Regions from separate parts of the Streptomyces sp. NPDC058632 genome, predicted to be linked through region 3. Evidence: riboswitches for the same ligand, from Rfam matches in the RefSeq annotation. Region 3 holds a riboswitch; each other region holds the start of a gene.
The links. A riboswitch is a leader RNA that binds a small molecule or an ion and turns the genes downstream of it on or off. The one in region 3 is predicted to bind cobalamin.

Region 1: linked by a shared signal. The riboswitch ahead of ACFWVE_RS26265 (cobalamin biosynthesis protein) and the one ahead of ACFWVE_RS09675 (energy-coupling factor ABC transporter permease) in region 3 are both predicted to bind cobalamin.
Region 2: linked by a shared signal. The riboswitch ahead of ACFWVE_RS11720 ((2Fe-2S) ferredoxin domain-containing protein) and the one ahead of ACFWVE_RS09675 (energy-coupling factor ABC transporter permease) in region 3 are both predicted to bind cobalamin.

Annotation. Positions count from the first base shown of each region.
Region 1 covers NZ_JBHXQZ010000080.1:5,641-15,948, forward strand. Annotated here, with positions in the region: gene cobN (cobaltochelatase subunit CobN) at 1-1,652, opposite strand, end outside; gene ACFWVE_RS26260 (cobyric acid synthase) at 1,649-3,184, opposite strand; gene ACFWVE_RS26265 (cobalamin biosynthesis protein) at 3,181-4,164, opposite strand; cobalamin riboswitch at 4,286-4,448, opposite strand; gene ACFWVE_RS26270 (hypothetical protein) at 4,571-4,792, opposite strand; gene ACFWVE_RS26275 (anion permease) at 4,826-6,076, opposite strand; gene ACFWVE_RS26280 (class II aldolase/adducin family protein) at 6,295-6,987, shown strand; gene ACFWVE_RS26285 (alpha/beta hydrolase) at 7,186-8,337, shown strand; gene ACFWVE_RS26290 (hypothetical protein) at 8,637-10,034, shown strand; gene ACFWVE_RS26295 (VOC family protein) at 10,155-10,308, opposite strand, start outside.
Region 2 covers NZ_JBHXQZ010000023.1:54,931-65,238, forward strand. Annotated here, with positions in the region: gene ACFWVE_RS11715 (ferric reductase-like transmembrane domain-containing protein) at 197-1,183, shown strand; cobalamin riboswitch at 1,301-1,430, shown strand; gene ACFWVE_RS11720 ((2Fe-2S) ferredoxin domain-containing protein) at 1,559-1,900, shown strand; gene ACFWVE_RS11725 ((2Fe-2S)-binding protein) at 1,963-2,661, shown strand; gene ACFWVE_RS11730 (TauD/TfdA dioxygenase family protein) at 3,061-3,999, shown strand; gene ACFWVE_RS11735 (M12 family metallopeptidase) at 4,310-5,395, opposite strand; gene ACFWVE_RS11740 (LuxR C-terminal-related transcriptional regulator) at 5,492-7,369, shown strand; gene ACFWVE_RS11745 (CHAT domain-containing protein) at 7,401-9,992, opposite strand; gene ACFWVE_RS11750 (S8/S53 family peptidase) at 10,240-10,308, shown strand, end outside.
Region 3 covers NZ_JBHXQZ010000017.1:80,498-90,805, reverse strand. Annotated here, with positions in the region: gene ACFWVE_RS09720 (cytochrome P450) at 1-444, shown strand, start outside; gene ACFWVE_RS09715 (cytochrome P450) at 953-2,212, opposite strand; gene ACFWVE_RS09710 (ATP/GTP-binding protein) at 2,209-2,826, opposite strand; gene ACFWVE_RS09705 (DUF742 domain-containing protein) at 2,807-3,163, opposite strand; gene ACFWVE_RS09700 (roadblock/LC7 domain-containing protein) at 3,160-3,618, opposite strand; gene ACFWVE_RS09695 (sensor histidine kinase) at 3,706-5,469, opposite strand; gene ACFWVE_RS09690 (energy-coupling factor ABC transporter ATP-binding protein) at 5,865-6,806, opposite strand; gene cbiQ (cobalt ECF transporter T component CbiQ) at 6,803-7,552, opposite strand; gene ACFWVE_RS09680 (energy-coupling factor ABC transporter substrate-binding protein) at 7,559-7,933, opposite strand; gene ACFWVE_RS09675 (energy-coupling factor ABC transporter permease) at 7,930-8,664, opposite strand; cobalamin riboswitch at 8,694-8,903, opposite strand; gene ACFWVE_RS09670 (ABC transporter substrate-binding protein) at 9,138-10,308, shown strand, end outside.

The DNA of each region.
Region 1 (10,308 bases), on a different contig from region 3:
TGGGTGCCCTCACCGGGGTCGTTGACGATGAAGGGGTAGATCAGCGGGAGGTCGCCGAGGACGGCGTCCGGAGCGCAGCCCGCGCTCAGCCCGAGGCCCTTGCCGGGCAGCCACTCCATCGTGCCGTGCTTGCCCATGTGCACGATCGCGTCGGCGCCGAAACTGTTCTCCAGCCAGCGGTAGGCGGCCAGGTAGTGGTGCGACGGAGGCATGTCGGGGTCGTGGTAGATCGCGATGGGGTTCTCGCCGAAGCCGCGCGGAGGCTGGATCATCACCACGACGTTCCCGAACCGGAGGGAGGCCAGCACGATGTCGTCGCCGTCCACGTACAGCGAGCCCGGCGGTTCGCCCCACGCCTCGGTCATCGCGTCCCGCAGCGCCGGGTCCAGCGTCCGGAACCACGCCCGGTAGTCCGCGAGCGGCACCCGCGCGGGCGCGGCCGCCAGCTGGTCCTCCGTCAGCCACTCGACGTCGTGGCCGCCCGCCGCGATGAGCCGGTGGATCAGCTCGTCACCGCCGGAGGGGTAGTCGGTGAGCGCGTACCCGGCGTCCCGCAGCGCGTCCAGCACCCGGACCGCCGAGGCGGGGGTGTCCAGGCCGACCGCGTTGCCGACGCGCGAGTGCTTGGTCGGGTACGCGGTGAAGACCAGCGCGAGCTTCTTCTCGGCGTTCGCCTTGTGCTTCAGCGCCGCGTGCCGTACGGCGATCCCGGCGACGCGTGAGGCCCGCTCGGGGTCGGCGACGTAGACCGGGACGTCCTCGGGGCCCTGCTCCTTGAAGGAGAAGGGGACGGTGACCAGGCGGCCGTCGAACTCCGGGATGGCGACCTGCATCGCCGCGTCCATGGGGGAGAGGGCGGCGTCCGACGCCTCCCAGGCGGCCCGCGAGGAGGTCAGGCACAGCCCTTGCAGCACCGGCACGTTCAGGTCGGCGAGGGCACCGATGTCCCAGGCCTCCTCGTCGCCGCCCGCCGACGCCCGCGAGGCGTGCGTGCCGCCGGCCGCGAGCACCGTGGCGACCAGTGTGTCCGCCCGCCCGAGGGTCTCGTACAGCCCGGGGTCGGCGCCGCGCAGCGAACCGCAGTACACCGGCAGGGCGTTGGCGCCGTGCGCCTCGATCGCGTCGCACAGGGTGTCCACGAAGGCGGTGTTGCCGCTCAGTTCATGGGCCCGGTAGAAGAGCACGCCGACGGTCGGGCGGCCCTCCCGTACGGCGCGGGCGCCGTGGACGCCGTACTCCGGCATCTTCCGCGGCTGTTCGAACCCCTCGCCGGTGAGCAGCACGGTGTCCGACAGGAACCGGGCCAGTTCGGTCAGGTTGTCCGGGCCGCCCTCCACGAGGTACTTCAGCGCCTCCGCCACGACACCGGCGGGCACCGACGACTCGGCCATCAGCTCCGCGTCCGGCACGGCCTCCCCGCCGAGCAGCACCGTCGGGATCCCGGACGCCCTGAGCGCCGCGAGCCCGTCCTCCCAGGCGCGCTTGCCGCCCAGCAGCCGTACGACGGCGAGGTCCGCGCCGTCCAGCAGCGCGGGCAGCTCGGCCGTCACGTCCACGCGGGTCGGGTTGCCGATCCGGTAGGAGACGCCGGCGGCGGCGCGGGCCGCCAGCAGATCGGTGTCGGCGGTCGACAACAACAACACTGTGCTCATGCGGGCGCTCCCGGTGGAATGAAAGGCAGTCCTTGCGGCGCGCCCGACTCGATGAGCCGCCAGAGCGCGTCCGTGTCCGCGTGCTGTTCGATCAGGTCGCCGAGCCGGTCGAGCTGCTCCTCGCGCAGCGCGGCGAACGAGGTGTCGGGGGCCGGCACGAAACGGCGCCCCGCGGCGGCGGCCACCTCGCGCAGGAAGGCCCGGCGGAAACCGTCCGACTCCAGCGAGCCGTGCCAGTGCGTGCCCCAGGTCTGCCCGACCCGGCAGCCGTCCAGGCCGTGTCCGCCGTCATCGGAGATGAACGCCGTCCCTCCCCGTACGTCGGCGACCCCGTGATGGATCTCGTAGCCCTCGACGGGCTCCCCGAGGGCCTCCCCGACGGGCCGCGCGAGCGTCTTCTCCCGCGCGAACCGGACCCGTACGGGCAGGATGCCGAGCCCGTCGACCCGGCCGGCGCGGCTCTCCACGTCGTCCTCGATGTGCTCGCCGAGTATCTGGAAGCCGCCGCAGATCCCGAGCACGGGCCGCCCCTCGGCCGCCCGCCGCGTCAGCGCGTGTGCGAGCCCGCGCTCCCGCAGCCACTGAAGCGCCCGTACGGTGCCGCGCGTGCCCGGTACCACCACGAGGTCGGCGTCGGCCAGTTCCTCGGGCCGGTCCACGAAGCGGACCACGACGCCCGGTTCGGCGGCCAGCGCGTCCACGTCCGTGAAGTTGGACATCAGCGGGACCGCGCACACGGCGACCCGCAGCACGTCCTCGCCGACCGGCGCGGCGACCGCGGACTCCCGCACGGCACCCCGCAGGGACACGGCCAGTCCGTCCTCCTCGTCGATGCCGAGCCCGTGACGGAAGGGCAGCACGCCGTACGTGCGCCGCCCGGTCAGACCGTGCAGCATGTCCAGGCCCGGCTCGAGGAGCGAGACATCGCCCCGGAACTTGTTCACCAGGAACCCGGCGACCAGTTCCTGGTCCTCGGGGGACAGCAGCGCGACGGTACCGAAGAAGGAGGCGAAGACACCGCCGCGGTCGATGTCGCCGACGACGAGGACGGGGAGCCCGGCGTTCCTGGCGATCCCCATGTTGACGATGTCGGTGCGCCGCAGATTGATCTCGGCCGGACTGCCTGCCCCTTCACAGATCACCGCGTCATACGTGCCCCGCAACTGCGCGAGACAGTCCAGCACCGTGCCCAGAAGCTGCTGTTGCCGCCCGCCGTGGTAGCCGCGCGCGCTCAGCTCACCGACCGCCCGGCCCAGCAGGACGACCTGGCTGCTCCGCTCCCCGCCGGGCTTGAGCAGCACCGGGTTCATCAGCGCGTGCGGTTCCACCCGGCAGGCCTGGGCCTGCATGGCCTGCGCCCGGCCGATCTCGGCGCCCTCCCGCGTCACGAACGAGTTCAGCGACATGTTCTGCGCCTTGAACGGCGCGACCCTGACGCCCTGCCGCACCAGCCACCGGCAGATCCCGGCGGTCACCACGCTCTTGCCGGCGTCCGACGTCGTACCGGCGACCAGCAGGCCCCCACCACTCATGACGTACATCCCTTCCCACGGTGCGCCGTCCGCACCACCGACCGGATCACCGCTCGTACCACGGGCCGCGCGACGGCGCCGGCACCGAGCGCCAGCCAGCCGACGCGGCGCGAGAGCCGTACCGCGCGGTCGATGTCCGCCACGGTCACGGCACGGCCACCGTCGTTGAGGACGGGCCGGTGCTCGACCCGCCCGGCGTAGGACAGAGTCCCGCCGAGCCGCACGCCGAGCGCACCCGCGAAGGACGCCTCCACGGGCCCGGCGTTGGGACTCGGATGCCTGGCGGCATCCGCGCGCCAGGCCCGCACGGCACCCCGCGGGTCCGGCCCGGCGGCCGAGGCGAGGACGGCGGTCAGCCGTGCCCCGGGCCACCCGGCGACGTCGTCGAGGCGCGCGGAGGCCCAGCCGTACCGCAGGTGGCGGGGGGACTTGTGGCCGACCATGGCGTCCAGGGTGTTGACGGCCCGGAACCCGAGCAGCCCCGGCACACCGGCGACGGCACCCCACACCAGGGCGCCCACCACGGCGTCGGAGGTGTTCTCGGCGACGGACTCCACGACCGCGCGGGCGATTCCGTCGGCGTCCAGTGCCTGCGGGTCCCGCCCGCACAGGTGCGGCAGCCGCGCCCGCGCCGCCGTCACGTCCCCGGACGCCAGGGCGCGCCCGATGGCGCGGGCCTCCCGGGCCAGCGACGTTCCTCCGACGACGGCCCAGGTGGCCGCGCCGGTCAGGGCGATGGAGGCGGCGGGGGAGGAGCGTACGCAGCGGGCGGCCAGGCTTCCCAGAGCGACGGCCCCGCCGACGCAGACGGCGGTGTGCAGCGCGCCGCGGCCCCGGTCGTCCCGCCACAGCATGTGCTCCACGGCAGCCGCGGCCCGCCCGAAGGCGGCGACCGGATGCCCTCGGCGGGGATCGCCGAGGAGCAGGTCGCCGAGGAGGCCGGCAGCGGCGCCGTACGCGAACGCGCGATCGGCACCCACGGGTTCAGCCGGTGGGGGATCCGGTGGGGGTGGCCGCCCCGAGCGGGGGCGGGGCGTCGCTGGTCGACCTGAACAGGCAGCCGGGCATGGCGATATGTCCTCACTCAGGGTGTCCACGCCCTGGTTCGACGAGACCGGCGGCGAGAGTTCCTGGCTCCCGGGGTGGTTCACCCCGGTGACAGTGGCGGGACCGCGCCGGAATCGCACCGGCTTCCTCTCCTGCCGCCCGTATTGGCTCCGGCAGTTCACCATGGTCCGGAAGAACCGTCAACTTGCCGTTGACCTGCGGGGCTGAAGTGTGCCGAGGCCCACAGGAGGTTTCGAAGGGTGAATGCCGGAGGGGTACGGGCACGGCGAACGGGCGGTACGGAGGCAACGCGCCCCGCACCGCCCGCCGGACGGACCGTCAGGCCATGATCAGGTAGATCCCGTACGCCACCGCCGCCACGCAGGCCGCGAAGCAGGCGTAGGCGCCGGTGACCGCGAGGCCCGCGGACTCGCCCCGGGCGGCAGCCCGTTCACGACGGGACAGGCCGGTGATGCCCAGGGTGAACAGGGCCACCAGGGCCACGGTGACCACGAGGCTGACGCCGAAGACGGAACCGAGGGCGGCCCAGTCGATCTCCATGGTGCTCTTCTTCCTTCGCGTCCTGCTGTGGGGTCAGACCGTGGTTTTGGCCGGAGGGGCCGTCGGGTCGGTGGGGGCCGGGACGGCGGCCGAGAGTTCGTCGCTCACGTGGCCCGCCGGCGGGGTGGCCACCGCGGCCATGGCCGCGGTCACGACGCCGCCCTGCTCCCCGTCGGTGTCGTCGGTGCCGTTCACGTTGGTGTGGTCGATGACCTCGCGCCGGGAGACCTTCCAGATCGCGGCGCTGGAGCCGATCAGGAAGACGGCGACGAGGGCGGTGCCCCAGCTGCCGAAGCCGCAGACCCACTCGGCGATCGCCGCGACCAGGGCCGCCGCCGGCAGCGTCAGACCCCAGGCGACGAACATCCGGGTGGCCGTCGACCAGCGGACCACGCCGCCCTTGCGGCCCAGGCCCGCACCCATCACCGAACCGGAGACGGAGTGCGTGGTGGACAGGGAGAAACCGAGGTGGGAGGAGGCCAGGATGACCGTCGCGGCGCTGGTCTGGGCGGCGAAGCCCTGCTGCGGCTGGAGGTCGGTCAGGCCCTTGCCCATGGTGCGGATGATGCGCCAGCCGCCGAGGTAGGTGCCCAGCGCGATGGCCACGCCCGCGGAGAGGATGACCCACAGCGGGGGGTCGGAGTCCGGGGCGAGGGTGCCGCCGGCGACCAGGGCCAGGGTGATGATGCCCATCGTCTTCTGGGCGTCGTTGGTGCCGTGGGCCAGGGAGACCAGACCGGCGGAGGCGATCTGTCCGGCCCGGTACCCCTTCTCGGAGGACTTGCTGCCGGCAGCCTTGCGGCCCAGGCGATAGGTCAGCCGGGTGGCGAACATCGCGGCCAGGCCGGCGACCAGCGGTGCGGCGATCGCGGGGATCAGCACCTTGGTGACCAGGACGTCGCCGTGCACCGCGCCGAAGCCCGCCGAGGCGACGGTGGCGCCGATCAGGCCGCCCATCAGGGCGTGCGAGGAACTGGACGGCAGGCCGACCAGCCAGGTCAGGAGGTTCCAGAGGATCGCGCCGACCAGTGCGGCGAAGATGACCTCGGGACGGATGCCGGCCTCGTCGACGAGGCCTTTGGAGATCGTGTTGGCGACCTCCACGGAGAGGAAGGCGCCCACCAGGTTGAGCACGGCGGACATCGCCACCGCCACCTTGGGCTTGAGAGCACCGGTCGAAATGGTCGTCGCCATCGCGTTCGCGGTGTCGTGGAAACCGTTCGTGAAATCAAACGCGAGTGCGGTTACCACCACAATCGCGAGGATCAGCGAGAAGCTTTCCATTTACCCAGGCAATCGTTCGAAGTCATTGGCACGTTGAAGGTAGGTAACCTGGATGAACGGAAGATGAACTGGGATGGGCATTGGGGTGACCGTGATGGAGCTGACTGCTCCATGGTCGGTCAAGGCGGTCGCGGGCGGGCAGCCGGGGGAGGGCGGGGACGGGCGGGAACCGAAGAAACGCCGTTGAAGAGATTTCGGTCACCCGGCAGGATCACGGCATGGCTGAGCGACAGGTCGACCGGCGGGGCGCGCAGGAGCGGGCGGCGAGCGACGGGGAGGCCCGCGCCTGGACCGCCCTCGTAGGGGCGGCCCGCCGGACCGTCGCGGACGGGCTCGTCGTCGGGACCTCCGGCAACGTCTCGCTGCGGGTGGGGGAGACCGTGCTGGTCACACCGTCGGGCGTGCCCTACGACCGGCTGACCCCGGACGACGTCACCGGCGTCGACCTCACCGGCCGGCAGGTCCTCGGCACCCTGGTCCCGACCAGCGAGCTGCCCCTGCACCTCGCGGTGTACCGCACGACCGGCGCCCGCGCGGTGGTGCACACCCACGCCGTGCACGCGACGGCCGTCTCCACGCTCGTCGACGAACTCCCGCTGATCCACTACATGGCCGCCGCGCTCGGCGGACCCGTACGGGTGGCCCCGTACGCGACCTACGGCACCGACGAGCTGGCCGAGAACATGCTGCGCGCCATCGAGGACCGCACCGGCTGCCTCCTCCAGAACCACGGCACCGTCACCTACGGCACGACCCTCGACCAGGCCTACGACCGCACCGCCCAGCTGGAGTGGATGTGCCGGCTCTGGCTGACCGCCTCGTCCGTCCCCGGCCGCTCCCCGAACCTCCTGTCGACCGACCGGCTCGCAGAGGTCACGGACCGCCTGCAGAGCTACGGCCAGCACGGCTGACCGGCTGGATCGTCCACGGGCTCACGGGCAGCGCGGCCGGCCTGCCCGATGCCGGAGGGCGGCGGTGTGCCGCCCGGAGCGACCGGCCGACGCCGGTGGCGGCCCCCGGCGTAGCGTCCATCGACCGAGTCCCCGGCAGCTCGGCCCCGTGCAGCCGCCGGGGTGGCCGGGCGGCCGGTCCGCCGGGACACTGGGTGGGTGCGTACTGTCAGAGCGACGGCCGCTGCCGTCACCGCCGTGATAGGGGCCTCCGTCGCCGCGGTGGCGGTCGGCCGGCTTGCCAGCGACGCCGCCCTCAAGGCGCCGCCGGGCAGACCCCTGCCCACCGAGCCCCGGCTCACCGTGCACGGCATCGCCACCGGACAGGTCACCCTCACCCGGCACCTCGCCGCGCTGCGGCCCGGCCGCTACGGCCTCGCCGGTGACGGCGCGCACGCGGTCGTCGGACCCGTCCTGGACGGTGTTCCGTCCTCCGCCGACACCGTCGTACGCCGGGTCGAACGCGTCGTACGGGGCACCCTCGAGCCCGGCGACCGGGTCTGGCTCACCCCGAACCTCTACGTCGGCGACCCGGGGACGGCCCTGGGCCTGGACCACACCGACGTCGACGTCCCCGGTGAACTCGGCCCGCTCCCCGCCTGGTTCGTGCCGGGCGTCCGGGACACCTGGGTGCTGGCGGTGCACGGCCTCGGCACCACCCGGGAACACACCATGAACCTCATGGAGTTCCTGCACCGGCACCACTTCCCGGTGCTCGCCCTCGCCTACCGGGGAGACCAGGGCGCACCGCGCTCGCCCGACGGCCTCAACCACCTCGGCGAGACCGAGTGGCGCGACCTCGACGCGGCGATCCGGTACGCGGTGGACGCCGGCGCCCGGCAGGTCGTCCTGCTCGGCTGGTCCACCGGCGCGACCATGGCGCTGCGCGCCGCCGCCCGCTCCGGGCTGCGCGACCACGTCGCCGGGCTGGTCCTCGACTCCCCGGTGCTCAGCTGGGAATCGACACTCCGGGCCCTCGCCGCCGCCCGCCGTACGCCCGGCGCGCTGCTGCCGCTGGCGGTCCGCGCCGCCCAGGGCCGCACCGGCCGCCATGGCGACCACCTCGGCCACCATCACGGTGGTCGTCACCCCGGCACCACAGGGCCGGAGCGCGTCGGCATCCCCGCCCTGATCGTCCACGGCCCCGGCGACACGGTGGCCCCCTGGCTGCCCTCCCGTCGCCTGGCCGCCGCCCAGCCCAACACGGTCACCCTGCACACGGTCGACAACGCTCCGCACGGCGCCATGTGGAACGCCGACCCGCACACCTACGAAGAGGCGCTGCGACGCTTCCTCACCCCTTTCATGTGACCGCCGCGCACCGCGCCGGCCACCCCGGCGGCGGCCCGCGGGACAGCCGTGACCACCGGTTCCACGGGCCGCCGCCGGGGACTCCGCTCCGCCGCGTGTCCCCGGCCCGTCCCGGCGTGTTTCCTTCCGCCGACCGCCCGTGCGCCCCGGTGCATTGGCCATCCCCCTCGCCGCCTGTGACATTCCGTTTGGGTTTTCGGACCGTCAACCGCGAGACTGCACCCGTGACGTCCCGTATCCCGCGCGACTCCAGGCTTCGACTTGTCCGCCCGCGACCCCTGGCCGCCGCCCCCAGGGCGATGAACCAGCAACGCTCGCGCCGCCCCGCGCCACGCCCGCCGGAAGGCACACCGGCCCCTGCGGAGCTGGCCCGAATGGCGCGCTCCGGTCTGGCCGGTGCGGCCCGCGTCGCCCGCTGGGCCGACGCGGCCCTGGGCCCCGGCCGGGGCAGCGCCACCGCCGCCGGCCAGGCCATCCTCTCCGACACGACCGCCGAATGGGCGGCCGACGACCTGGGGCTGACCCCGGCTCAGGTCCGCGCCGACTGGGACACGGCCCGGCTCGCCGGCCTGGTCGAGGTGCACGGCGACACCGCCCGCCCCGGCTGGCGGCTGCGCGCCTGGAACCGCGACGACAGCGCCGTGCTACGCGGCTGGGTCGCTCTGTTCGACGCCTGGTCGCTCGCCCACCCGGAGCCCGAGGGCCACGAGCCCGCCACCGTGGGCGAGGTCGTCTCGGCCATGCCGCAGGTGCTTTCCTTCCTCCAGCTGTCGGCCGGCCCGGTTCCCGTCCCGCAGCTTCTCGACCTCCTGCAGCAGCGGGTCACCGAACTGCGCACGGAACGCTGCGAGGTCGACTACGGGCCCCGCTCCTCCGACCCCGCCCACCCCGAGCCGTCGCCCGGACCCCAGCTCAGACCGGCGGCGGCGCCCGCCCCCGCGCCCACCTCCGCCCCCACCGGGCCGGGTGCCGACGACTCCGCGCTCGCCCCGCTCCTCGACTGGGCCCTGCGCGCCCTCGCCGCCGTGGGCGCTCTCACCTACGGCGAGGGACAGGCCACCCTCACCCCGCTCGGCAGCTGGGCGGTCTGGGTCAAGCTGGAGCAGATCTGCGTCGCCGCCCAGAGCCCCGCCGGGAACATCGAGCAGAGTGCCGAGGACATGCTCCGCGGCTGTGCCCAACTGCGCCCCAACGCCGCCCGCGCCGAGTACCGCGCCTGGCTCGCCGCCCGCCCGGTGGGCAGCGCCGTCACCGAACTGCTCGAGGCCGCCCGCGGTGAGGACGCCCTGCTGCGCGGCCTCGCCTTCGAGGCGCTGCGGGTCGTCGGCGCCCCCGCCGAACCCGAGGTCCGCGCCGTCCACGACGAGCCGACCCTGCGGCCCTACGCCCTGCTGTGGCTCGCCGAGCACGACGGCGCCGACCCCGAGGACGCCCACGAGGTCCTCACCCGGTCGGAGGCCACCTGGCTGTGGGTGGACACCGCGGCCGCGGTCGCCGACCACGGGGAGGCTCCGCTGCTGGTACGGCATCTGGAGTCCGCGGTCCAGCCCACGGTCCCCGCGCTGCTGAACGAGGTGCGCGCCGTCGGACACCCGCGCACCGTCCAGGTCCTGGTCGCCCTGGCCGCCGCGCACCCCGATCCGGCCCTGGCCAAAGCCGTCCGCCGGGCCGCCTTCCAGGTGCACACCGGAAGCTGACACCGCCCGCCCGTTCCGCAGGACCGCCCGCCCGCGCGGTCCTGCGGGCCCGCGGCCGCCCCGACGCTCCCTGCCCCCTCAAACGCGGCCCTTCCCCGCGCAGCCCTCCCCGCTCCCCGTTCACGCCCCCGTCTCGGGCGCGTACGTGCCGAAGCTCCAGACATTGCCCTCGATGTCCCGGGCCATGTAGTCCCGCGAGCCGTAGTCCTGGTCCGTCGGGGGCGTCAGGATCTCCGCGCCCTGCTCCACCGCCCGCCGGTGATGCGCGTCCACG
Region 2 (10,308 bases), on a different contig from region 3:
GGATCCGCAGTACCCACTGGACCCGGTGGGAAGTCGGGAACGGCGGCCGCAGCGGATCGGTGAGCTGCCGGCCCTCGTCATCGCTCCGGGCTCTGGCTGGATCGGGTATCGGTGACTTGTCGTCCCCTCAGCCAGACTGGTTGCCCCACGACACACGTGCACCATCCCTGCGGTGCCAGCGCCCGGGAGGCCCTTGATGCTGTCAGACGCGAGTCCGGACGAAGACGGGACAGCCTCCCGGCCGGGACGAGAACGCCCGCCCGCCGACCGTGTCGCCCTGCGGGGCGATCTGCGCTCGGCTCTGCCCGACGCCACCGCGGCGGTGGTGGTCACGGTGGCCGTGTTCGTGTTCCTGTACGCGCGCGTGGACTCGGGCGATTCCGACACGGTCGCGGTCATGCCGTTCATGGCCGATCCCGGTACCTACTGGATGTATCTGCTCAGCCAGGCGTTCGGGTGGTCGGGCCTGCTGTGGGCGTGGGGCACGGTGATGCTCGGACTGCTGCTGTCGGGGCCGCGTCCCGCCCGGCTGCCGGTCTCCCGACGGGTACTGGAACGCTGGCACCGCACCACGAGCCTGACCACGATGGCCCTGATGCTCGCGCACGCGCTGATGTTCGCGGCGGAACTCGTCCGCTACGAGGCGGATTCGGGCTGGGCCGAGCGGCTGTGGGCGGGCTTCGCGGACAGCTTCGTGCCGGGCTGGTACGACTCCGGGACCGGCAGGGTCGCCATCCCGCTCGGTCAGGGCGCCCTGTATCTGGCGATCCCCCTGGGCCTGTTGTTCTACGTCCGGCACCGCATCGGAGCGAACGCCTGGCGACGGCTGCACCGGTTCGTCATCGTCGTGTACGTGCTGAGCGTGTGGCACACGCTGCTGTACGGGACCAACGTCTGGTACGGGGAGTGGCCGCGCACCGTGCTCTGGCTGCTGCAACTGCCGGTCGCGGTGCTCCTGTTGCTCCGGTTGCTGCGGCCGGCCCGCAGGGCCGGGCGGCTGGGCGCGCCCGGGGGACGTACGGGTGTGACCTGGCCGGCCTGGGCGGCGCGGGCGGGTGGACGGCTCGCGGCCGGGGCGGTCGTCGTCGGGCTCCTCGCCGTCGTGGTGTCCGGCCGCGACGGAGGACGGGACCGTCCGGCCGAGCCGCCCGCGACGGCACCGCACGTCCAGGAGGCGGAATGACGTTCCCGTCCGCGTACGCCCTGTCCGCCCGGCCGGTCACCTCCGGGCGGGGGCAGAGGCCACCGTGGTGCGAGGGCCCGCGCAATGGAATGATGGCCGGCGACAGGGCGACGGCGGAACGAGGAAGCCGGTGTGAATCCGGCGCGGTCCCGCCACTGTGATCGGCGAGCGAGCCCCGCACACGACCACTGCCCGCACCAGGGTGGGAAGGCGCGGAGCGAGCATCGACCCGGGAGCCAGGAGACTCACACGGTCGCCTCCTCGACGCATCCCCGGGGCGGATCTCCCCGGAGAGAGGAACGATGCCGCATGCCCGCCGACGCGCGCCCGGCCGAAACGACGTCCGTCGACGTCGCGACCTCGGAGCCCGCCCCAGTGCCCTGCCGGGTGGTCGTGTGCAGGGACTGCTGCTGTGGCAGCCCGAAAGTGATCGGTGTCGACCACGCGGCGCAGACAGCGCGCCTGCGCGCGGAGGTACCTGTGCGGGTGTCCGCGTGCCTGGACGTGTGCGACCAGGCCAACGTCATCGTCGTCCAGCCCTCCGCGGCGGGCCGGGCTGCCGGCGCCCGGCCCGTCTGGCTCGGACTGGTCAACGACCCGGACGCCACCGAGGACATCGCCGCCTGGGCACGTGCCGGCGGACCCGGCGTAGTGCCCCGACCGGACATCCTCGACCTGTACGCCATCACGCCACCGCGGCGGCGTACGGCTTCCTGAGACCGCGCCCACCCACTCATCGATCCGCGTCGGTACATCCGCCGGAAAGGAGGCGCCCCGACATGACCGAACATGCTCGGGCGTCCGCCGGGGCCGTCGCTGCGGCGCTCCGGGACGTGGCGGCCCTCGGAGGTTTCTTCGTCATGCACGTCGGTGGCCGGGACGAGGGCTGGCATCCGCTCGACCACTCCTATGCGAAGGGCTTCACCGACCTGGCCGAGGCCGTGGCGCACCGGCACCACACCCGCGAACCGCGGACCGGTGTGTCCATCGCCCACCTCGGACACGCGGCACGCCTGTGGTCCCCCGCCCTCGCTTGCGCGCTGCTGCACGGGATCGTCCTGGACCTGACGGAGTTGCAGCGTGCCGACGACGGGCCGGCCCTCCGCCTGCCCCGCCCCGCCGGCTGGTACACCGAGCGGTTGCCCGAACCCGCTCTCGCCCTGAACGAGCAGGTGATGGGCCATCTGCGGGGGCTCGCGGCCGGACTCCGCGTCAGGATCGCTCCGCGCCTGCTGGACGGGAACGCCGCCTCCGCACTCGTCGGGGCGGCCCACGCCCTGTTGGGGGCCCGCCCCGGACTGCGCGAACCGCTCACCGGCCTCACGGCCGGGTTGCTGGGTACCGGACGACTTGCGGGTACGGGAATGATCACCGGACCGGATCTCACGTTCCGACGCCGCAGTTGCTGCCTCTACTACCGTGCGCCGAACGGCTCGAAGTGCGGTGACTGCTGCCTGGCCGGCCGGGACGGACCGTGACAGGACCGGCTCCGGCGGCCGGCCGCACTGCTGCGCCGGGAGGTTCGGGTGACGCCCGGCCTCCACGCGTCCGCCGCCGCCCCCCTGTGACCCCCGTTGACAGAGGAGGGCGGAGATCCCACAATCAGTGCCGTGACCACACACCGGTTCAACACGATGACGGGGCCTCTGCGCGTCCCGGACCGAATCGGTTGTGAACGCTCCGGTCGATAACCGGCTGCCTTCGAGCCGCAGGCTCGACGCACCCCGACCCTGAATCCGGACCGCGCCTCCGTCTTCCCGGCGGACGCTCCGGACACCCTTGCGCCCGGCCGTCCCGGCAGCTTTCGGCCCGCCCGCACCCCTGCCTCCCGCGGACGCCGGACACCGTGGCGAAGCAGACACGAGAAGGAGCACTTCATGACCGTCACGCATGCTGATCCGGCCGTAGGCCTGCGCGAAGCGCGCATCCCGCAGGACGGGATGCACGAGGGGCGGCGCACGCTGCGCCGACTGCCCGAAGGGTGGGAGGAACGCCCCTACGAACGGTTCGACGTCGTCCCGCAGGCACGCACGATCGGCGCCGAGATCAAGGGCGTCGACCTCTCACGCCCGCTCGACCCCGCGCTTCGCGAAGAACTCAACCGGGCTCTGCTGGAGTGGAAGGTGCTGTTCTTCCGCGCCCAGCACCTCACCTCCGACCAGCAGCGCGCCTTCGCGGGCCACTGGGGCGAACTGGAGACGAACCCGCTGCTCGCCACCGGTTCCACCGAGGACGTCGTCCGCTTCGACAAGCGGGACTCGGCCACCCCGACCTACGAGAACGTCTGGCACGCCGACGTCACCTTCCGGGAGCGGCCCGCGCTCGGCGCCGTCCTCCAGGTGCGCGAGGTGCCCCCGTTCGGCGGGGACACCATGTGGGCGGACATGGCGGCCGCCTACGACAACCTTCCCCAGGAGGTGAAGGACCGTATCGAGGGGGCCCGGGCCGTGCACGACTTCATCCCCGGCTTCGCCAGGTTCTACGGGCCCGAGCGGCTGATCCCCCATCAGGACCGGTTCCCGCCCGTGGAACACCCGGTCGTGCGCACCCACCCCGAGACCGGGCGGCGCATGCTGTTCGTGAACACCTCCTTCACCACCCACATCACCGGGATGGCCCGTGACGAGAGCGACCGCCTGCTGCGGTACCTCTTCCAGCAGGCGCACGTCCCGGAGTTCCAGGTGCGCTTTCGCTGGCAGCCGGGGGACATCGCCTTCTGGGACAACCGCGCCACCCAGCACTACGCCGTCAACGACTACGGCCGTGAGCGCCGTGTCGCCGAGCGCGTCGCCATCGCCGGCGACCGCCCCTGCTGAGCGCCCCTGCCGGCCGCCGTCCACCGTTCCCCGCGAAGGCATGGCCGGTCCCGTGGGGCCGGGGGGTGGCGTGGGCCGGGGGGGGGTGACCCCCCCCCCCCGGGGGCCCGCCCCCCCCCCCCCCCCCGCCCCCCCGCCCGGGGGGGGGGGGGCCGCGGGGCGGCCCCCGGCGCGCCGGCGCCGGCCGCGTGGGGGGGGGGGTGGGGGGGGGCGCGGGGGCGCGCCCCCCCCCCCGCCCGGCCCCCCCCCCCCGACCGCTCCCCCGGCGCCGGACAGTGGTCGTGGCGTCCGTCGCGGCGGCCCGGTGCTGCTACCAGCACATGACCGCCGTCTCGCCCGAACCCCGTGCGGAGTACAGGCGGATCCGGACGAAGTAGCGGCGGCCCTTGACGAGCCGGACCGCGAGCGTCGCGTTGCGCGGGGTTCCTCCGTCGTCGTGCCCGGCGAGATAGCGGGGCTCCCCGTCCCGCTCCTCGAACAGCACGACGACCAGGTCGCCGTCGCCGAAGGTGCCCACCGTGTACGCGCGGGTCTCCACCGGGTCGATGTGGAAGTCGGCCTGTTCGCCGGGGCCCAGGCCCAGCGGTACCGAGCGGAACGGCACCAGTGTGGGCGGGCCGGGCCGCTCGGCCGGGGGATACCAGCCGAGGACGGACTCCTTGTCGGCCGCGGACAGGGTGCCGGGCGGATGGACACCCCCGCGGTACTGCTCCGGTTCCAGGATCAGGCCCGGCGCGAAGGCGTACCCCATGATCGAATCGGCGTCCCAGACAGGGCCGTTCACCTCGTTCGCATCCAGCTTGCGCAGGATGTTCCGGTGCGTCCGCTCCCGGCTCCAGTGGTTGGGCGGGCCCGCGAGCTCGGCGTACACGGCCTCGTCGTCCCAGTGGAGACCGGCGCAGGGGCTCTGGTGCTCGTGCAGCATGCCCAGGGCGTGCCCTATCTGGTGCAGGGCCGTCCCGCGCTCCCCGGGCGCGGTCAGGTCCCAGCCGAAGTTCATGGTGCGCTCGTGCAGACCGGCCAGGAGCGCCTCCCTGCCCACGGCGGACCAGGAGCCGCCGCCGGACTGGAAGCCGATGCGCAGTTCCGCCTCCGAGCGGTCGCGGACCTCGGCGAAGGTGAGCCCGATCCCGAGGTCCTGCCACTCGGCGAAGCACCCACGCACCACGTCCTGCTGCGTCTTGGTGCCACCCCACGACACCCAGCGGGTCCGACCGGTTCCCGGCACGGGAATGACCGACCCGTCGGTGTCGCCGCGGAAGAAGCAGTAGTGCAGCACGGTGCCGTTGACCCACATCCGCCGCCCGGCCGTCAGCGCGCCGAGCCGCCCGGCGGCGAGCCCCGGCGCGAAGGCGGGGGCCGGCTGCCGCGGCAGCGAGCAGTAGCGAGGGGTCATGGGCGACAGGGTGCCCCATGCGGGGCCCCCGGCGCCTGAGTCGGGGTCTACTCAACTCGCCCTGTATCAGCGGTGAGTAACCCCGCTCCTGTAGATGTGACGACTTTCCCCGGGGACACGACCACGCCGTACACGCGGTTCACGCCGCACGAGAGGGACGAGGCGCCGTACGCGACGGGCGCGGTGACGCCGGAGCCCTTGCCGCTCTGGCCGTTCACCGGCCGTGAGGACGAACTCCATCTGATACGGCGCTCGCTGACCGGCGCCCGGCGCGGCCTCGTGGTGACCGGGCCGGCGGGGCGGGGCAAGACCCGGCTCGTGACCGAGGCCGTCCGCGGTACCGACTGTGCCCGGGTCGCGGGAATCCCGCAGGCCCACCGGATGCCGTTCGCCGCCTTCGCCCCGCTGCTGCCGGAATCGGTCACCCTGCACCGGGCGGTCCGACTCCTCCGGGGAACAAGGACCCTGCTCGTCGACGACGCCCATCTGCTCGACGACTCCTCCGCCGCCCTGGTCCATCAACTCGCCGTACGGCCGGACACCCGGCTGCTGATCGTCGTCACCGACGGAGCCCCCGTACCCGCCGCCGTGTCCCGGCTGTGGACCGGTGAACTGCTGCCCCGCCTGGCCCTGGACCCACTGCCCCGCGAGGAGACCGCACAACTGGTCGCGGCGGGCCCGGGCGGCCGGCCCCTGGAGCCGCTCACCGTGAACCGGCTGCACCGCCTCGCCGGCGGCGACCTGCGGCTGCTGCGCGAACTCCTCGGCGCGCTGGGGGAACACGGGCGGCTCACCCGCGTACCGGGCACCGCCGAGTGGGCCTGGCGCGGCCCGGTGCCGCTCACCCCGGCCGTCCGTGAGCGCACCGCCCACCTGCTCACCCGTACCGGCCCCGGCGAGCGCGAGGCGCTCGACCGCCTCGCCTTCGCCGAACCGTTGCCGGTGGACCCGGTGGACCCGGAGAGCCCGGACGGTCTCGACCTCGTCGCCCTCGAACGCCTGGAGGACGACGGTCTGGTCCACGTCGACGATCAGGGGATCCTCCGTTTGGCCCACGCCCTGCACGGCCCCGTCCTGCGGGCCGCGGCCGGCAGGCTGCGGGCGCGACGGCTGGCCCGCGCCCCCGAGCAGTGCGGACCCGCCCTGGCCGCCGAGGCCGCCGCCCTCACCGCGCTGATCGAACAGGACGACGTCCGGACGGTCCCGGCACCCGTGGGGGACTGGCTGGTGGCGCAGGGAGCCCCGGTGCCCGCCGGGTACGCGGTACTGCGGGCCCGGTTCGCACGACTGCGGGGCGAGGTGCGGGAGGCCGCCGCATGGGCCCGCGAGGGACTGCGCACGACGCCCTCCGCCCTCTCCTGCCAAGCCGAACTCGCCCTCGCCGGGACACAGTCGGGCGACGTCACAGGCGTGCGGCACGCCATCGGAGCCACCCCCGTCGACCACCCCTCCCGCGACCCCTACGAAGCCGTCCGCCTGGGCACCCCCGAGCGGGCCGCCGGGCGGCCCACCGGTGTCTTCGCCGCCCATGCCGACGCCCTCGCACACGCCGACGGTCCCGCCCTGGACCGCGCGGCGGGGGAGCTGGAGCGGCGCGGCTTCCTGCTGTTCGCGGCCGAGGCCTACGCCCAGGCCGCCACCGCCCACCGCGACCCGGGCGCCGCCCGCACCGCACGCACCCGCGCCGTCGCCCTCGCCCGCCGCTGCCAGGGCGCCCGCACCCCCGCGCTGGCGGGTCTGGTCCTGGGCGAACTCACCGCACGGCAACGGCAGATCGTCACCCTCGCCGCCACCGGTCTCAGCAACCGGCAGATCGCCGAACGCCTCACCCTGTCGGTCCGCACCGTCGGCAACCACCTGTACAGCGCCTACACCCGCCTCGGCGCGAGCGACCGCACCGCCCTGCCCCGGCTGACGGAACTCCGGTCAACGGACCCCAGGTCGACCGAACCCCGGGAGGTCCAGCCCGCCTGATGCCTCGTACCCCGGCCCTCGAAGTCTCCGCTCAGGCCGCGCCGAACGCCGAGAACGCCCACCCGGTGGCCCGGTGCACCGCGTCGCCCGGCAGGGAGGCCCGTGCGTCGCGCAGGGCCTGGGCCAGGGAAAGGCCCGCGTCGAGTCCCTTGTGCAGCGCGAGCATCAGCGGCACCACGGCGGCGTCGTTGACGGGTGCGCTGCACGCCACCACGCCCGCCGTACCGAGCGGCAGCAAGGCCGTGACCAGGCCCAGGAGTTCGTCGGCACCCACACTGGCGAACCGGGCGGTGTCGCAGCAGGGCAGGATGATCCGGTACGGGCTGCGGTCGAGCCGCTCGAAGTCGTGCACGATCAGAGGCCCGTCGGCCATCCGCAGCGAGGAGAACAGCGGGCCGTCCGCGCGGAACTCGCCGTGCGCGGCGATGTGCGCCAGCTCGGCCCCGTCCAGTTCCTCCAGGACCCGCTCCACCCTCGCGTCGTCCTCCTCCAGGACCCGCGCCCCGCCGTACCGGCCGGCGAGCTCCGGCACCTCCGCGCCGCCCGTCGCGAGTCCGGGGCCGCGCACCAGCACCTGGCGGCCCCCGGGCGGCGGCGCGGTCTCCCGCGCGCGCAGCCAGCCGCTCGCCGACGGCGACACGCTGAAGACCCGGTCCCGCAACGACGGCAGCAGCGCCCACGGCACCCGGTGCAGCCGTCCCGGCGGTACGACCACCAGCGGACCGGTGCCCAGATGCGCCGCCGCCGGGCCCAGCAGCAGCTCCTCCAGACGCCGGCCCGCGGCCTCCACCACCGGCAGCCGCGCCTGAGCCCCCGGATGGGCCAGGCGCCGCAGCCCGGCCTGCACATGCTCGGCCTCGGTCTCCGCCGCGGCCAGTTGCCCCGCCTCGAACCGCCGTACCCGCCCCTGCCCGCACAGCAGCACCTGCACCCGCCCGTCGAGCACGGCGAGTTCCACCAGCTGGACGTCCCCGCTGTCGTCCAGCCGCCGCAGCAGCCTGCCGACGTCGAACCGGCCCCCGACGTCGAACCGGCCCCGGCCGTCGGCCGCCGTACCACGCACGTGCAGGGTGCGGGAACGGATCTCCCGCTCCAGGCGCCGCTGTTCCCGTTCCAGTGCCGGTACGGCCCTGCCGTCCCTCCGCGCCTCCTCCGCGCGGGCGGCGATCTCCCGGTAGGCCGTCATGCCGCTGAGCAGCGCCGGGTCGGCGGGCGGCCGGGTGGGCGGCGTGGACAGCGCGGTGGCCCGCCAGCGCTCGCTCCACACCAGCAGTCGCCGCGGCCCGCCCGAAACCAGGCTCGCCCGCTGCGCCAGGGCGGCCAGCTCCGCGCCCTGCGCGGTGGCACGGGCCCGCAGCTCCGACGCGCCCAGCGTCATCCGGTGGTCGTCGAGCACGTCGAGTCCCCGCCGGCAGGCCTCCAGCACACCCCGCGCGGACCCGGCCGCCTGCGCCCGCAACGCCTGCGCCGCCCAGCCCGTCAGCCGCGCGAGCGGAGGACCGCTGCGTCTGCTGCGGGCGGCGATCGCGAGATGCCGCTCGGCGTCCGCCGTCCAGCCGAGGTCCAGCGCGATCCGGCCCGCGAGCAGTGACGCCTCCGGTGCCGCCGGCGCGCCCAGCGCGGCCAGCCGGTCGGCCACCCCCGCGGCTTCCGCGACCAGCCGCCCCGAACCGCGTCCGGCCGCGTGCCGCGCCTCGATCAGCACCAGCCGCGCGTGCGTCTCCCACCAGGTGCGCCGCTGCCCCGCGAACAGCCGCACGGCGAGCGCCGCGCGGGCGATCGCCGTCTGCGGGTCGCCCGCCAGCCGGGCCGCCCGCGCGGCGGCCAGCAGCAGCTCCGCCTTGCGGGTGGACTGGCCGCCGATCCCGTCGAGCGCCTTGACCGCCGCGTCCGCCCCGGCCAGCGCCTCGGACGCCAGTCCCGCCGCCATCAGCACCTCGCAGCGCCGGATGTCGAGCATGAACGTCGGCGTGCCGAGCTTGGCGTAGCGCTCCTCCGCCTCGTCCAGCAGCCTGAGCGCCGCCGGGACGTCACCGGAGCGGAACGCGGCGAGACCCCGGCTCTCCACGGCGTCCGCCTTGTCGTGCTCCTGGCCCGTGGTGTCCCACAGCGCCTCCGCCGCGGTGAAGTCGGCCTCCGCCCGCTCCACCGCGCCCAGTGCCAGATGCACCGTCGCGCGCAGGGTCAGGGCACGTGCCGTCCAGATCACGTCGTCCACCTGCCGCAGCACGGTGATCGCCCGCCGTACGTCCTCCAGCGCCTCCTTGTGATGCCCCAGCACCCACCACGCGTACGCACGCCGGAACAGCACACGCGCGCGTGTGTGCCCGGTGCACCGCTCGACGCCACGGCTCAGGGCGTCCAGGCCCTGCCGGGTGCGCCCCGCGTGCACCAACGCCACCCCGAGGGTGCCCAGGACGTCCGCCTCCCGCTCGGCCGAGTCCGTGCGTGCCGCCCAGTCACGGGCCCGCCGCAGATGGGTCAGGGCCAGCCGCATGTCCCCGAAGTCCCGCTGCCACATGCCGATCACCTGATGGGCGACGGACGCGTGCAGCGGCGTGGGACGGCCGCCCAGCACCTTCTCCGCCCCCGCCAGGGCTTCGCCCGGGTCGGCGAACACCATCGGCAGCAGTTCCAGCACCGATTCGCTTCCCGCTGTCACCCCATGGATGGTAGTGCTCCGCAACCGCGCCCCACAGGTGTGACGTTGTATCAAAAGGACGTCCCACGGCTCTGATTCACGACGCGCCGTCCGACCGGCGTCGTCGGACGGCGGCACCGCCCGACGACAGCGTCACCCGACGACACCGACTCCGCTCCACGACAGCTCCCGCGGCCCCGGCCGCCATCGTCCCGGTGGAGGACACGCCATGGCACCACAGCGATTCCGTGAGCAGTACAGCCAGATCCAGCGCTCCATGCCCGACGTCCCCCTGGCG
Region 3 (10,308 bases):
GAGGACCGCAGCCTCATCCCCAGCGCGTTCGCCGAGACGCTGCGCTACACCCCGCCCGTCCACATGATCATGCGTCAGTCGGCCACCGAGGTCTCCCTCAGCGGCGGCACCATACCGGCCGGTGCCACCGTCACCTGCCTGATCGGCGCCGCCAACCGGGACGGGAGCCGTTACCGCGACCCGGACCGCTTCGACGTCTTCCGCGAGGACCTCACCACCACGACCGCCTTCTCGGCCGCCGCCGACCACCTCGCCTTCGCCCTCGGCCGGCACTTCTGCGTGGGCGCCCTGCTCGCCAAGGCCGAGGTCGAGACCGGTGTGAACCAGCTCCTCGACGCCATGCCCGACGTACGGCTCGCCGACGGCTTCGACCCCGTCGAGAAGGGGGTGTTCACCCGGGGACCGCAGTCCCTGCCGGTGCGCTTCACTCCGGTCACGGACTGACCCCCCGGGGGACGGACACGGGCTCCACCCCCAGGGAGCCCGCCTGTCCGCGCCGCCCCGGGCCGGTCCGGTGGGTCATGCCGGAGTCGCGGCGCCCGGCACGCCAGCCCCCGAACTCCTCGAGCGGGAGGCACCCCGGCGGAGGGTCCTTGTGAGCGGAGCGGCCCCCATCGCGTCGGCGCCCTCCTCCGCCGTACAGCCGCACGACCGCACGCGCCGGGCCCCGCTCACCTCGGCCGGAAGGACGCCGCCGCTCACCTCCGAGCCGACCCGCCGCCCCCAGGGCCGGTCCGGTGGGTCATGCCGGAGACGTGGGATCCGGCACGCTCATCTGCGGCGTTGTCGTCGGTTGCCGGCTCCCCCGGGCTCCCGGCTCCGCCCGAGCGGGGAGGGACCCCCCTCGCGTCGGCGCGCCCTCCTCCGCCCTGCGGCCGAACGCACCGGACCCCACTCGCCCCGGCCGGACGGACACCGCCGACCGCCTCCGACCCGATCCGCCGGACAGGCCCTAATGCACCACCGGCGTGAACTGCACCGGCAGCGCCGACAGTCCTCGCATCCAGATCGACGAACGCCAGGACAGGTCCTGCGCCTCCACCGCGAGCATCAGGTCCGGCAGCCGGTCCAGCAGGGTCTCGACGGCCGTGCGCGCCATGACGTCGGCCAGCAACGGGGCCGGGTAGGGGCAGCGGTGCTCCCCGTTGCTGAACGACAGATGCGCGGAGTTCTCCGCACCGACGTGCCCGTCGGGCCAGATCTGCGGATCCGTGTTGGCCGCCGCCAGCCCCAGCACCAGGCAGTCGCCCGCCCGGATCTGCCGCCCGCCGAGCTGTGTGTCCCGCACCGCCCACCGGCCGATGAAGTTCTGCGTCGGCGTGGCCAGCCACAGCACCTCGTTGAGCGCGTCGGCCACGCTGAGCCGGCCGCCCGAGACGTTCAGCGCGAACCGCTCGTCGGTGAGCAGCAGCCGCAGCGTGTTGCAGATCCAGTTCGCGGTGGGCTGCTGAGCGGCGGCGATCACCGAGATCAGGTCCTGGACGACCTCCTCGTCGGTCAGCCCCGCCGGGTGCAGCAGCATCCGCGAGGTGACGTCCGCACCCGGCCGCTCCCGCTTCTCCTTCACCAGCCGCGTCAGTCGTTCGGCCACCCGCCCGTACGCGGCGACCGGATCGTCGCCCTCGGCCGCGTCCAGCGAAATGCGCAGGTCGTCCACCAACTGCTGGGTGTCGGTGGCGTCGAGCGGCATCCCGCACATCTGCACGACGGCACGGGCCGGCACGGCGTGCGCGTACTGACTCATCAGCTCCGCGCGCCCGCTCCCCGCGAACTCGGGGATGAGCCGGTCGGCGATCCGCCGGCAGTCGCGGGCCAGCTCGAACTGGTCGACACCGCCCAGCGCCTCGGTGATCACCCCGGCCCGCCGCCGGTGCTCGTCGCCCTCCGTGAACAGCACCGACGGCTGATATCCGACGAACGGCAGCAGCGGCCAGTCCGGCGGGATGTCCGGCCACTGGTTCCAGCGCCGCGAGTCCCGCGCGAACAGTTCGTCGTGCCGGGTCACGTAGGTGACCTCGGAGTAGCCCATCACCAGCCAGGCCGGGATGTCCCCGTCGAGCAGCACGGGGGCGACCGCGCCGTGCTCACGGCGCAGCGCCCGGTACAGCTGTGACGGGTCCTGCTGGTACTCCAGCCCGGCCAGGCGCACCGCGCCCGCGTGGGCGGGGCAGCCCGGCGGGGCCGGTCGTGCGGAGGATCCGGTGTCGGTCACGGTGTCGTCTCCCGGGCCATGGCCAGTGCGTAGAGGTGGTCCACGAGGGTGATCAGTACGTCCTTGCCGGAATGCCGGCTCCGCGCGTCGCAGTCGATCAGCGGCACGCGATCGGGCAGCGCGAGCGCCTGCCGTATCTCGTCCAGGGAATACCGGGCCTCGTCGTCCTCGAACCGGTTCACGGCGACGACGAACGGCGTCCGGTGGTGCTCGAGCCGGTCGATCGCGTACCAGGAGTCGTCCATCCGCCGGGTGTCGACGAGGACGACCGCGCCCAGCGTGCCGGAGAACAGCCGGTCCCACAGGAACCAGAAGCGCTCCTGCCCCGGAGCGCCGAACAGGTAGAGCACCATGCGTTCGTTGAGACTGATCCGCCCGAAGTCGAACGCCACGGTCGTGGTGGTCTTCGTCGTGCCTTCGCCCGGCTCGTCGACGCCGATCCCCGCCTGCGTCATGACCTCCTCGGTGGTCAGCGGCCGGATCTCGCTGACCGAGTGGACCAGGGTGGTCTTGCCGACGCCGAAACCACCCACGATGACGATCTTCAGGCCGGTTTCGGCGGCGTCGGACAGGGGCGTGCGACGGGAGGGGAGCTCAGATGTTGCGGAGCCCATGGAGAACCTCCTGGAGAAGGGCGGAGTCGGGGAGCGAGGCGACGGACTTCGCCGCGTGCGGATGGCGGGCCGTGATGCGGTTCGTGGCGAGCAGGTCACCCAGCAGGATCCGCACCACGGTGATGGGCAGGTTCAGCTCCGCGGCGATCTCGACCAGGGCCGTCGGATGACGGCACAGGTCGAGGATCCGGGCATGCTCCGACTGCATTCCGGGGGTGGGCTCGCACTCACTGACCACGAGGGTGACCAGGTCGAACGAGTCATCGGTACGGCTGCGTCCGTTGGTGACCAGGTAGAGCCGGTCGGGGTCACCGGTGTCCACGGGCCTGCGCATCACGACGTGGCACTTCCCCGGGCGGGCGTCCGGGGCTCGGCCCGCAGGTGCTCCCCGATCTGCTCGACCAGCTCCGTCATCTGATGGCCCACCACGCTCGGGTCGGCGCTCTCGTCCGCGAGGGCCGCCAGGTGCGCCCCCTCACCGGCCTCCACGATGAACAGCAGGCCGCCGTGGAACTCGGTCATGGAGTGACGCACCCCGCCGGTCCCGTCGCCGAACTCGACGGAGGCGCCCTGCGCGAGCGCCTGGATTCCGGAACAGATCGCCGCCAGTTGGTCGGCCTGGTCGAGCGACAGATGCTCGGACCAGCACAGTTTGAGGCCGTCCCGGGACAGCACCAGCGCGTGCCGGGTGCCGGGGGTGCGCTCCAGGAGACTCTGCAGAAGCCAGGTGAGGCTGTTGTCGGTGGTCTGCATGGTGGGTGTCGGGACGGTGGCGCCGGGCTGACCGGTCACCGCCCGTTTCTCCAATCTCACGAACTCGAGCAGGGGGGATGGGACGCCGATGCCCCGGGCGCCGTACGGGTGGACGATGGTGTGGGTCTACGAGGACGCCGGCGGCCCGGATTCCGGCCCGCCGGCCCTGTTTCCGGACTGGCGGCCCCGGTGGAAGGCACCGAAGCGGGAGCCCGCGTCGCGCGCCGTACCGTCCGCCGGGGCGCTGTTCGCGGGGCCGGCGGAGGGCCGGCGCTGCTCGCGCTCGCGCTCCGCCTCGGCCATGGTGCGTCCGGGCCTGCGGACGGGCAGCCCGTTCGGCGTGGCGCTTCGGGACCTGCCGCCCTGCCCGGAAAGTTCCGGCCGCCCGGCGGGCCGCTCGGCGGCGGGACGCGGTGGGGCGGTGCGGGGCATCTCCACGGCGGGCAACGCTGCGGGCGCGGGCGCCGCAGGGAGGGCGGGCGTGGCCTCGGCCACGGGCGGGGCGGCGGGCGGGCGGCCCGCGGCCTGCCCGGGGCCCGGGTCCCGCTGCTGGGCGAGCAGTTGCGGGGGCAGCAGGACGACGACGCCGGTGCCGCCGCGCGAGGACGGCCGGAAGTTGACATCGATGCCGTACTTCGTCGCCAGCCGCCCCACGACGGCAAGACCGAGTCGCGTGCCCTGCAGCGAGGCGAGGTCGGGCACGAGGCCGGCCACCGCCTCCTCGGCGTGGCGCATCGCCGCGTCCGCCATCTTCAGGCCGCTGTCCTCGATCGTGACGACGATGCCGGCGCTGCGCTCCTCCACGTACACGTGGACCTCGTCGATCGGCGGCGAGAAGTTGGCAGCGTTGTCCATCAGCTCGGCGAGCAGATGCATCACGCCCTCCGCCGCGAACCCGGAGACCGCCGCGGTGCTCGACGAGTGCAGCCGCACCCGCCGGTAGGCGGCGATCCGGCCGACCGCGCCGCGCAGGATGCTCTCCATCACGATCGGCTTGTTCCACGCCCGGCTGGACCGGCCGCCCATGAGCAGTGCGAGGCGGTCCGTCATGAGGCCGAGCTGCGACGTGCTGTGATCCAGCTTCAGCAGATCGCCGAAGACCTCCTCGCCGTGCCGCTCCTGCATCTCCCTCAGGTCGGCGAGCATGCTGACCGCCTTGGCCTGCACGCGGCTCAGGGACTTCGCCGAGGTGGCCTGCGCGGCGGAGGCCCGGCGCTCGCTGCGGGCCAGCTCCCGGACGAACGATTCGGCGGGGGCCCGGAGCATCGGGGCGTGCGACCACTCGAACTCGGCGAGCACCGTGTCCGCCGAGCTGCCCTCGCGCAGTTTCGCCACGGCGGCGGGCAGCGCCTTGTGCGTCAGCCGCTCCACTTCGGCGGCGGTCTCGTCCATTTCCTGCCGGGCCTGAAGGAGTTCGGTGTTCAGGGCCGCGGCGTGCTGGACGGACTCCTCGCAGACGGCGGCGAAGGCGTGCATGATGCGCCGCAGCTGCGGGTCGGACGGCTCAGTCACGCTCGCGAGGGCGTCGCCCGTACCGGTTCCGTCACGCAACCGTTTGACGACGGCCGGCATCGTGACGTTCACCAGGTACGCCGACTCGGCGGTGAACTGGTCCAGTCGGCCCCTCAGCAGGTCCGCCTCGTCACCCCGTTTCCAGGCCGCCCGACGGGCCCGGCCGACGAGCAGGGCGCCGACGAGGACCGTGACGGCCACGCAGCACCAGGCGACCAGGGCCGACGCGAGCGTCCACGTGGTGGCGTCGGCAGGCGCCATCGCCACCGCCGTCCCCGCAGCCGCCGCGCTCACCACCAGGACGACCACGGGGATGGCCGGCGAGGCCTGGGGCGCCTTCGCCGGCCGGTGCTGACTGGGCGGTGCAGGCACTGACATTCAGCGGTCCCTCGATACTCGAGTGCAGGAAGGGGAAGGGCCGACGGCACGCGCGCCGACCGCGGTCCGGGACGGATCCGCCAAGAGGACGGCCAATCTCCGGATCGAAACTGGCCCCATGGTAGTCATCCGAATGAGTGCCGGAACTTGCCTGCGTGCACGGTCCGTCGCCGGAGCCGATTTCGTCGTGAATTTGCTGGTGGAACATGGCGGCGTGGTACGGCTGTCGAGCGGCTACCAGCGCGCCCGAGAGGCTTGGACGCAGGGGCACCGCTTGTCCCTCGCACCCGCAACGCCCTCCGCTTCCAAGCCGGTTCAGCGCACGTGCCCCGTCTCCCGGTGGCCGATTTTCGGCCAACTGTACGGTACTGGAGCGTTGTTGTGATCGAAAGGACTCACGATGCGGGGTCGTCGGGATCACCTGCAAGGGGGACTTTCCGGATGATGCGGTCAGTGGGCGGAGCACTCCGCCGGCGGGTCGCGGCCACCGCCGCCAGTTCCTCCGGGGTGCGAGGGGCGCCACCCCCGTCGGCCGGCAGCCCCCACGCACGCAGCAGGTCCGCGGCCGCGACGCCCCACGGAAGCCGCAGGCCGGCCGCCCGGAGGAGTTCGCCGCGGGCCAGCATCCCGGCGACCGGCCCGGTACGCACCCCGGACGGGGTGAGCAGCGCGGCGTCGTCGGCCCAGCGCAGGGCGAGATCCACGTCGTGGGTCGCCATGACGACCGTGGTGCCCCGCTCGCGCAAACCGGCGAGCGTGGCGAGCAGCCGTTCCTGACCGTCCGGGTCGAGACCCGCGGTGGGCTCGTCCAGGATCAGGACGCGCGGCCGCATCGCCACCGCACCCGCGATCGCGGTCCGCTTGCGCTGCCCGTAGGACAGCAGATGGGTGGGCCGTTCGGCGAGCGCGGTGATGTCGAGCGCGGCCAGCGCCTGTGCGACCCGCGCCCGTACCTCCGTGTCGGACAGTCCGAGGTTCAACGGCCCGAACGACACGTCCTGGCCCACGGACGCCGCGAACAACTGGTCGTCGGGGTCCTGCACCACCAACTGCACCGTCGTCCGCAACCGCGTCAGTCCCTTGCGGTCGTACCGGACGGGCCGGCCCTCCACCGTCAACTCGCCGCCGCTCGGCCGCAGTCCACCGCTCAGCAGCCGCATCAACGTGGTCTTGCCGCTGCCGTTGCGGCCCAGCAGCGCGAGCGCGCGCCCCTGACGCACCTCGAAGTCGAGGCCGGTCAGCACGGCCGGGCCGTCCTCGTACGCGAAGGACGCGTCCCGCAGGGCGACCAGCGCGGGACCGTTCGGTGCGGGACCGTTGGGCGCGGGAGCACTCATGACATCCGGCTTTCCAGGAGAAGGGTGACGGCGACCAGCGCCACGAGCAGCAGCACGCTGACGGCCGTGAACCGTACGGAGATACGCGCCTCGGGCACCAGGACGCGCAGCGTGCCGTCGTAGCCGCGTCCGGCGAGCCCCGTCTGCAGCCGCGCCGCCCGGTCGAAGGACCGGACGAACGCCGTCGCGCCGAGCCCGCCCAGCGAACGCCAGGACGCCGCCCGGGTGGTGTGCCCCAGCCGGGCCGCCTGCGCCTGACCGACCCGGCGCACGGAGTCGAGCAGCAGGAAGCTCATGCGGTACGTCACCAGGGCCACGTCCACCAGCGGTGCGGGCACCCCGGCCCGCACCAGGCGCGGCAGCAGGTCCGACATCGGCGTGGTGAACGCGAACAGCAGCACCCCGAGGGACGCCGCCGAAGTGCGCAGCAGCAACTCACCCGCGCGCAGCGGCCCTTCGGGGGCCGGTGACACCAAACCGCCCGAACCGCCCACCTGCACGAGCAGCGTGAGCGCCCCGGTGACGCAGAAGCCCAGCGGCACCCGGTAGGCACGCCACAGCCGCCGGCCCGGCACCCCCGCCGGGCCCAGCAGCACCGCGAGCGCGGTCACCAGCACCAGCGCCGCGCCCGGCCACGGCGGCAGGGAGATCGCGAGCACGGTGAGACCCAGTCCGAGTACGGCCTTGTCCACCGGATGACGGCGGCGCCAGCGGCTGCTGTGCGCCGCCGCGTCGATCGGCAGCACGCGCGATCAGGCCCGGGGCCCGGGGGAGACCGCCTCGCCGGGGCCGGGGCCGGGGCCGGGCGCCGGCTGCTGCTCCCGGGCCCGCTCCGCGCCCTGCCGGCGCCCGCGCCGCACCCCGAAGTAGTACGCCAGGACACCCGCGCCGACGGCGGCCTGGAGGGCGAACAGCCCCGACTCGATCTCACCGGACGGGGGTTCGTACAGCGGCGAGAACCACGGCTCGTAGTCCGGTTCGATCTCGGTGATCGCGCTCTGAGCCTCGCCGTCCGCACCGGCGAACGGTTCCTCCTTGTGGTCGCCGAGCCCGAGCGCCAGTGGCAGCACCGCGAGCGCGGCCACGGCGAGCAGCAGCAGCGTGTTGATCTTCGCGTTCCTGGTCATCGCGCCACCTCCGATTCCGTTCCCGCCGTCCCGGCCGTTGCCGACGCGGCGGGCCTGTTGCGGGCGACTTCGGCCACCAGCACGCCGAGACGGGCCAGTTCGCCCCCGCTGGACTGCACCAGCAGGCGCATCACCAGCACGGTCAGCAGCCCCTCGCTCACCGCGAGCGGAATCTGCGTGACGGCGAAGATGGAGCCGAACTTCCCGAGCGCGCCCAGGAACCCGCTCCCCGGGTCGGGGAAGGCGAGAGCCAGCTGCACGCTGGTGACGCAGTACGTGGACAGGTCGGCGACGAACGCGCCGCAGAACACCGCCGCCATCAGCGGCGCCCCGCACCGCCGCGCCAGCCGGTACACGCCGTACCCCGCCCACGGCCCGACGACCGCCATGGAGAAGACGTTGGCGCCCAGCGTGGTCAGCCCGCCATGGGCGAGCAACAGGGCCTGGAACAACAGGGTGATGGTGCCCAGCACCGCCATGACCGGCGGCCGGAACAGGATGGCGCCCAGCCCGGTGCCGGTGGGATGGGAGCAACTCCCGGTCACCGAGGGCAGTTTCAGCGCGGACAGAACGAAGGTGAACGCCCCCGAGGCACCGAGCAACAACGTGCTCTCGGGATGTTCCCTGACTTCACGGATCAGCGACCGGGCTCCGTGGACGACGAACGGCGCCGACGCGGCGCCCCAGGCGACCGCGTGCGCCGGTGGCAGAAAACCCTCGGCAATGTGCATGGCTCAGCAGACCCTCTCCAGCACCTCGTGGATGGTTGACGCGCCTTGGCCGGTCTCCTGGCTGACGGGTACCACCGCCCGAGCTCCGCCTTCCCGGGTCCTGGATGGACCCAGTGGCTGCCCCGTCGGTCCTGTCGGGGACAGGACCAGGGGCCGGAGCCGGACTTCCCGATCACAGTGGCGAGGGCCGCACCGGTATCGCACCGGATTTCCCGTTCACCAAGGCGTGGCGACAGTAGACCGGCTCCGGCCCGGTGACAAGCGGGTACCGGGGGCGCGCGGACGGCGTTCCGCAGCCCGTACCCCCGCGCACACCTGCGGTCTTGACGCCCGACGCCCGTCGATGGCAGGGGGTGGCACTCGGGCGGCCGCAGATCGCCGAAGTGCCGGCATGAGGGGCCGGGGCCCTGGGCAGAACCTTGCTGCAATTAATATGCAACAACGCATTCCAGTCAGCAGAGGTGTGAGGTTCGATGACGACCCGACGAATACGGCGTACCACCGGCGCGGCGACCACCGCCGCCGCGCTCGCGCTGGCCGCCGCCTGCTCGGCGCCGACCGGCGGCTCGGACGCCGGCGCGGGCGGCGGCGGGTCCGCCGAGTCCGTGGTGATCGGCGTTCCCTCCGAACCCGACACCCTGAGCCCCCTGCTCGGCTACGGCAAGGACGGCAACTCCAAGATCTTCGACGGGCTGCTCGCCCGGGAGGCCGACCTGGAACTCAAGCCCGCCCTGGCGAAGGCCCTGCCCGAGATCGGCGACGACGGCCGCACCTACACCTACACCCTGCGCTCCGGCGTGACGTTCAGCGACGGCGAACCCCTCACCGCCGAGGACGTGGTCTACACGTACGAAACGGTGCTCGACGACAAGACCAACAACACCGCCAAGAGCGAACTGGACGCCGTCGAACAGGTCCGCGCGGACGGCGACGACAAGGTCGTCTTCACCCTCAAGTACCCGTACGCGGCCTTCGCCGCCCGCACCGTCCTGCCCATCGTCCCCGAGCACATCGCGGGCGGGCAGGACCCCAACACCGGCGCCTTCAACACCGAACCGGTCGGCACCGGACCGTACGTCCTCACCGGCTGGAGCAAGGGCGAGAAACTCACCTTCAAGGCGAACCCGGACTACTGGGGCGGCGCCCCGAAGGTGAAAAAACTCACCATGGCGATCATCGCCGACGACGACGTCCGCGCCACCCGCCTGCGCTCCGGCGACCTCGACGGCGCGACCCTCCCGCCCAACCTCGCCGCCACCTTCAAGAACGACGACGGCCTCAAGACCTACCGGGCCACCTCCTACGACTTCCGCGCCGTCACCCTCCCCACCGCGAACAAGGTCACCGGCGACACCGCGATCCGCCGCGCCCTCGACCTCGCCGTGGACCGCAAGGCCATGGTCGACAAGATCCTCGACGGAGCAGGCCGCCCCGCCTACGGGCCGCTGCCCCTCGACGACACCTGGTACACCAAGGACATCGAACGCCCCCAGGACCTCGCCGGGGCCGAAAGCATCCTCGACCGCGACGGCTGGAAGGCCGGCAAGGACGGCATCCGCGCCAAGGACGGCGTCCGGGCCTCCTTCACCCTCTACTACCCCTCCGGCGACAAGGTCCGCCAGGACCACGCCCTCGCCTACGCCT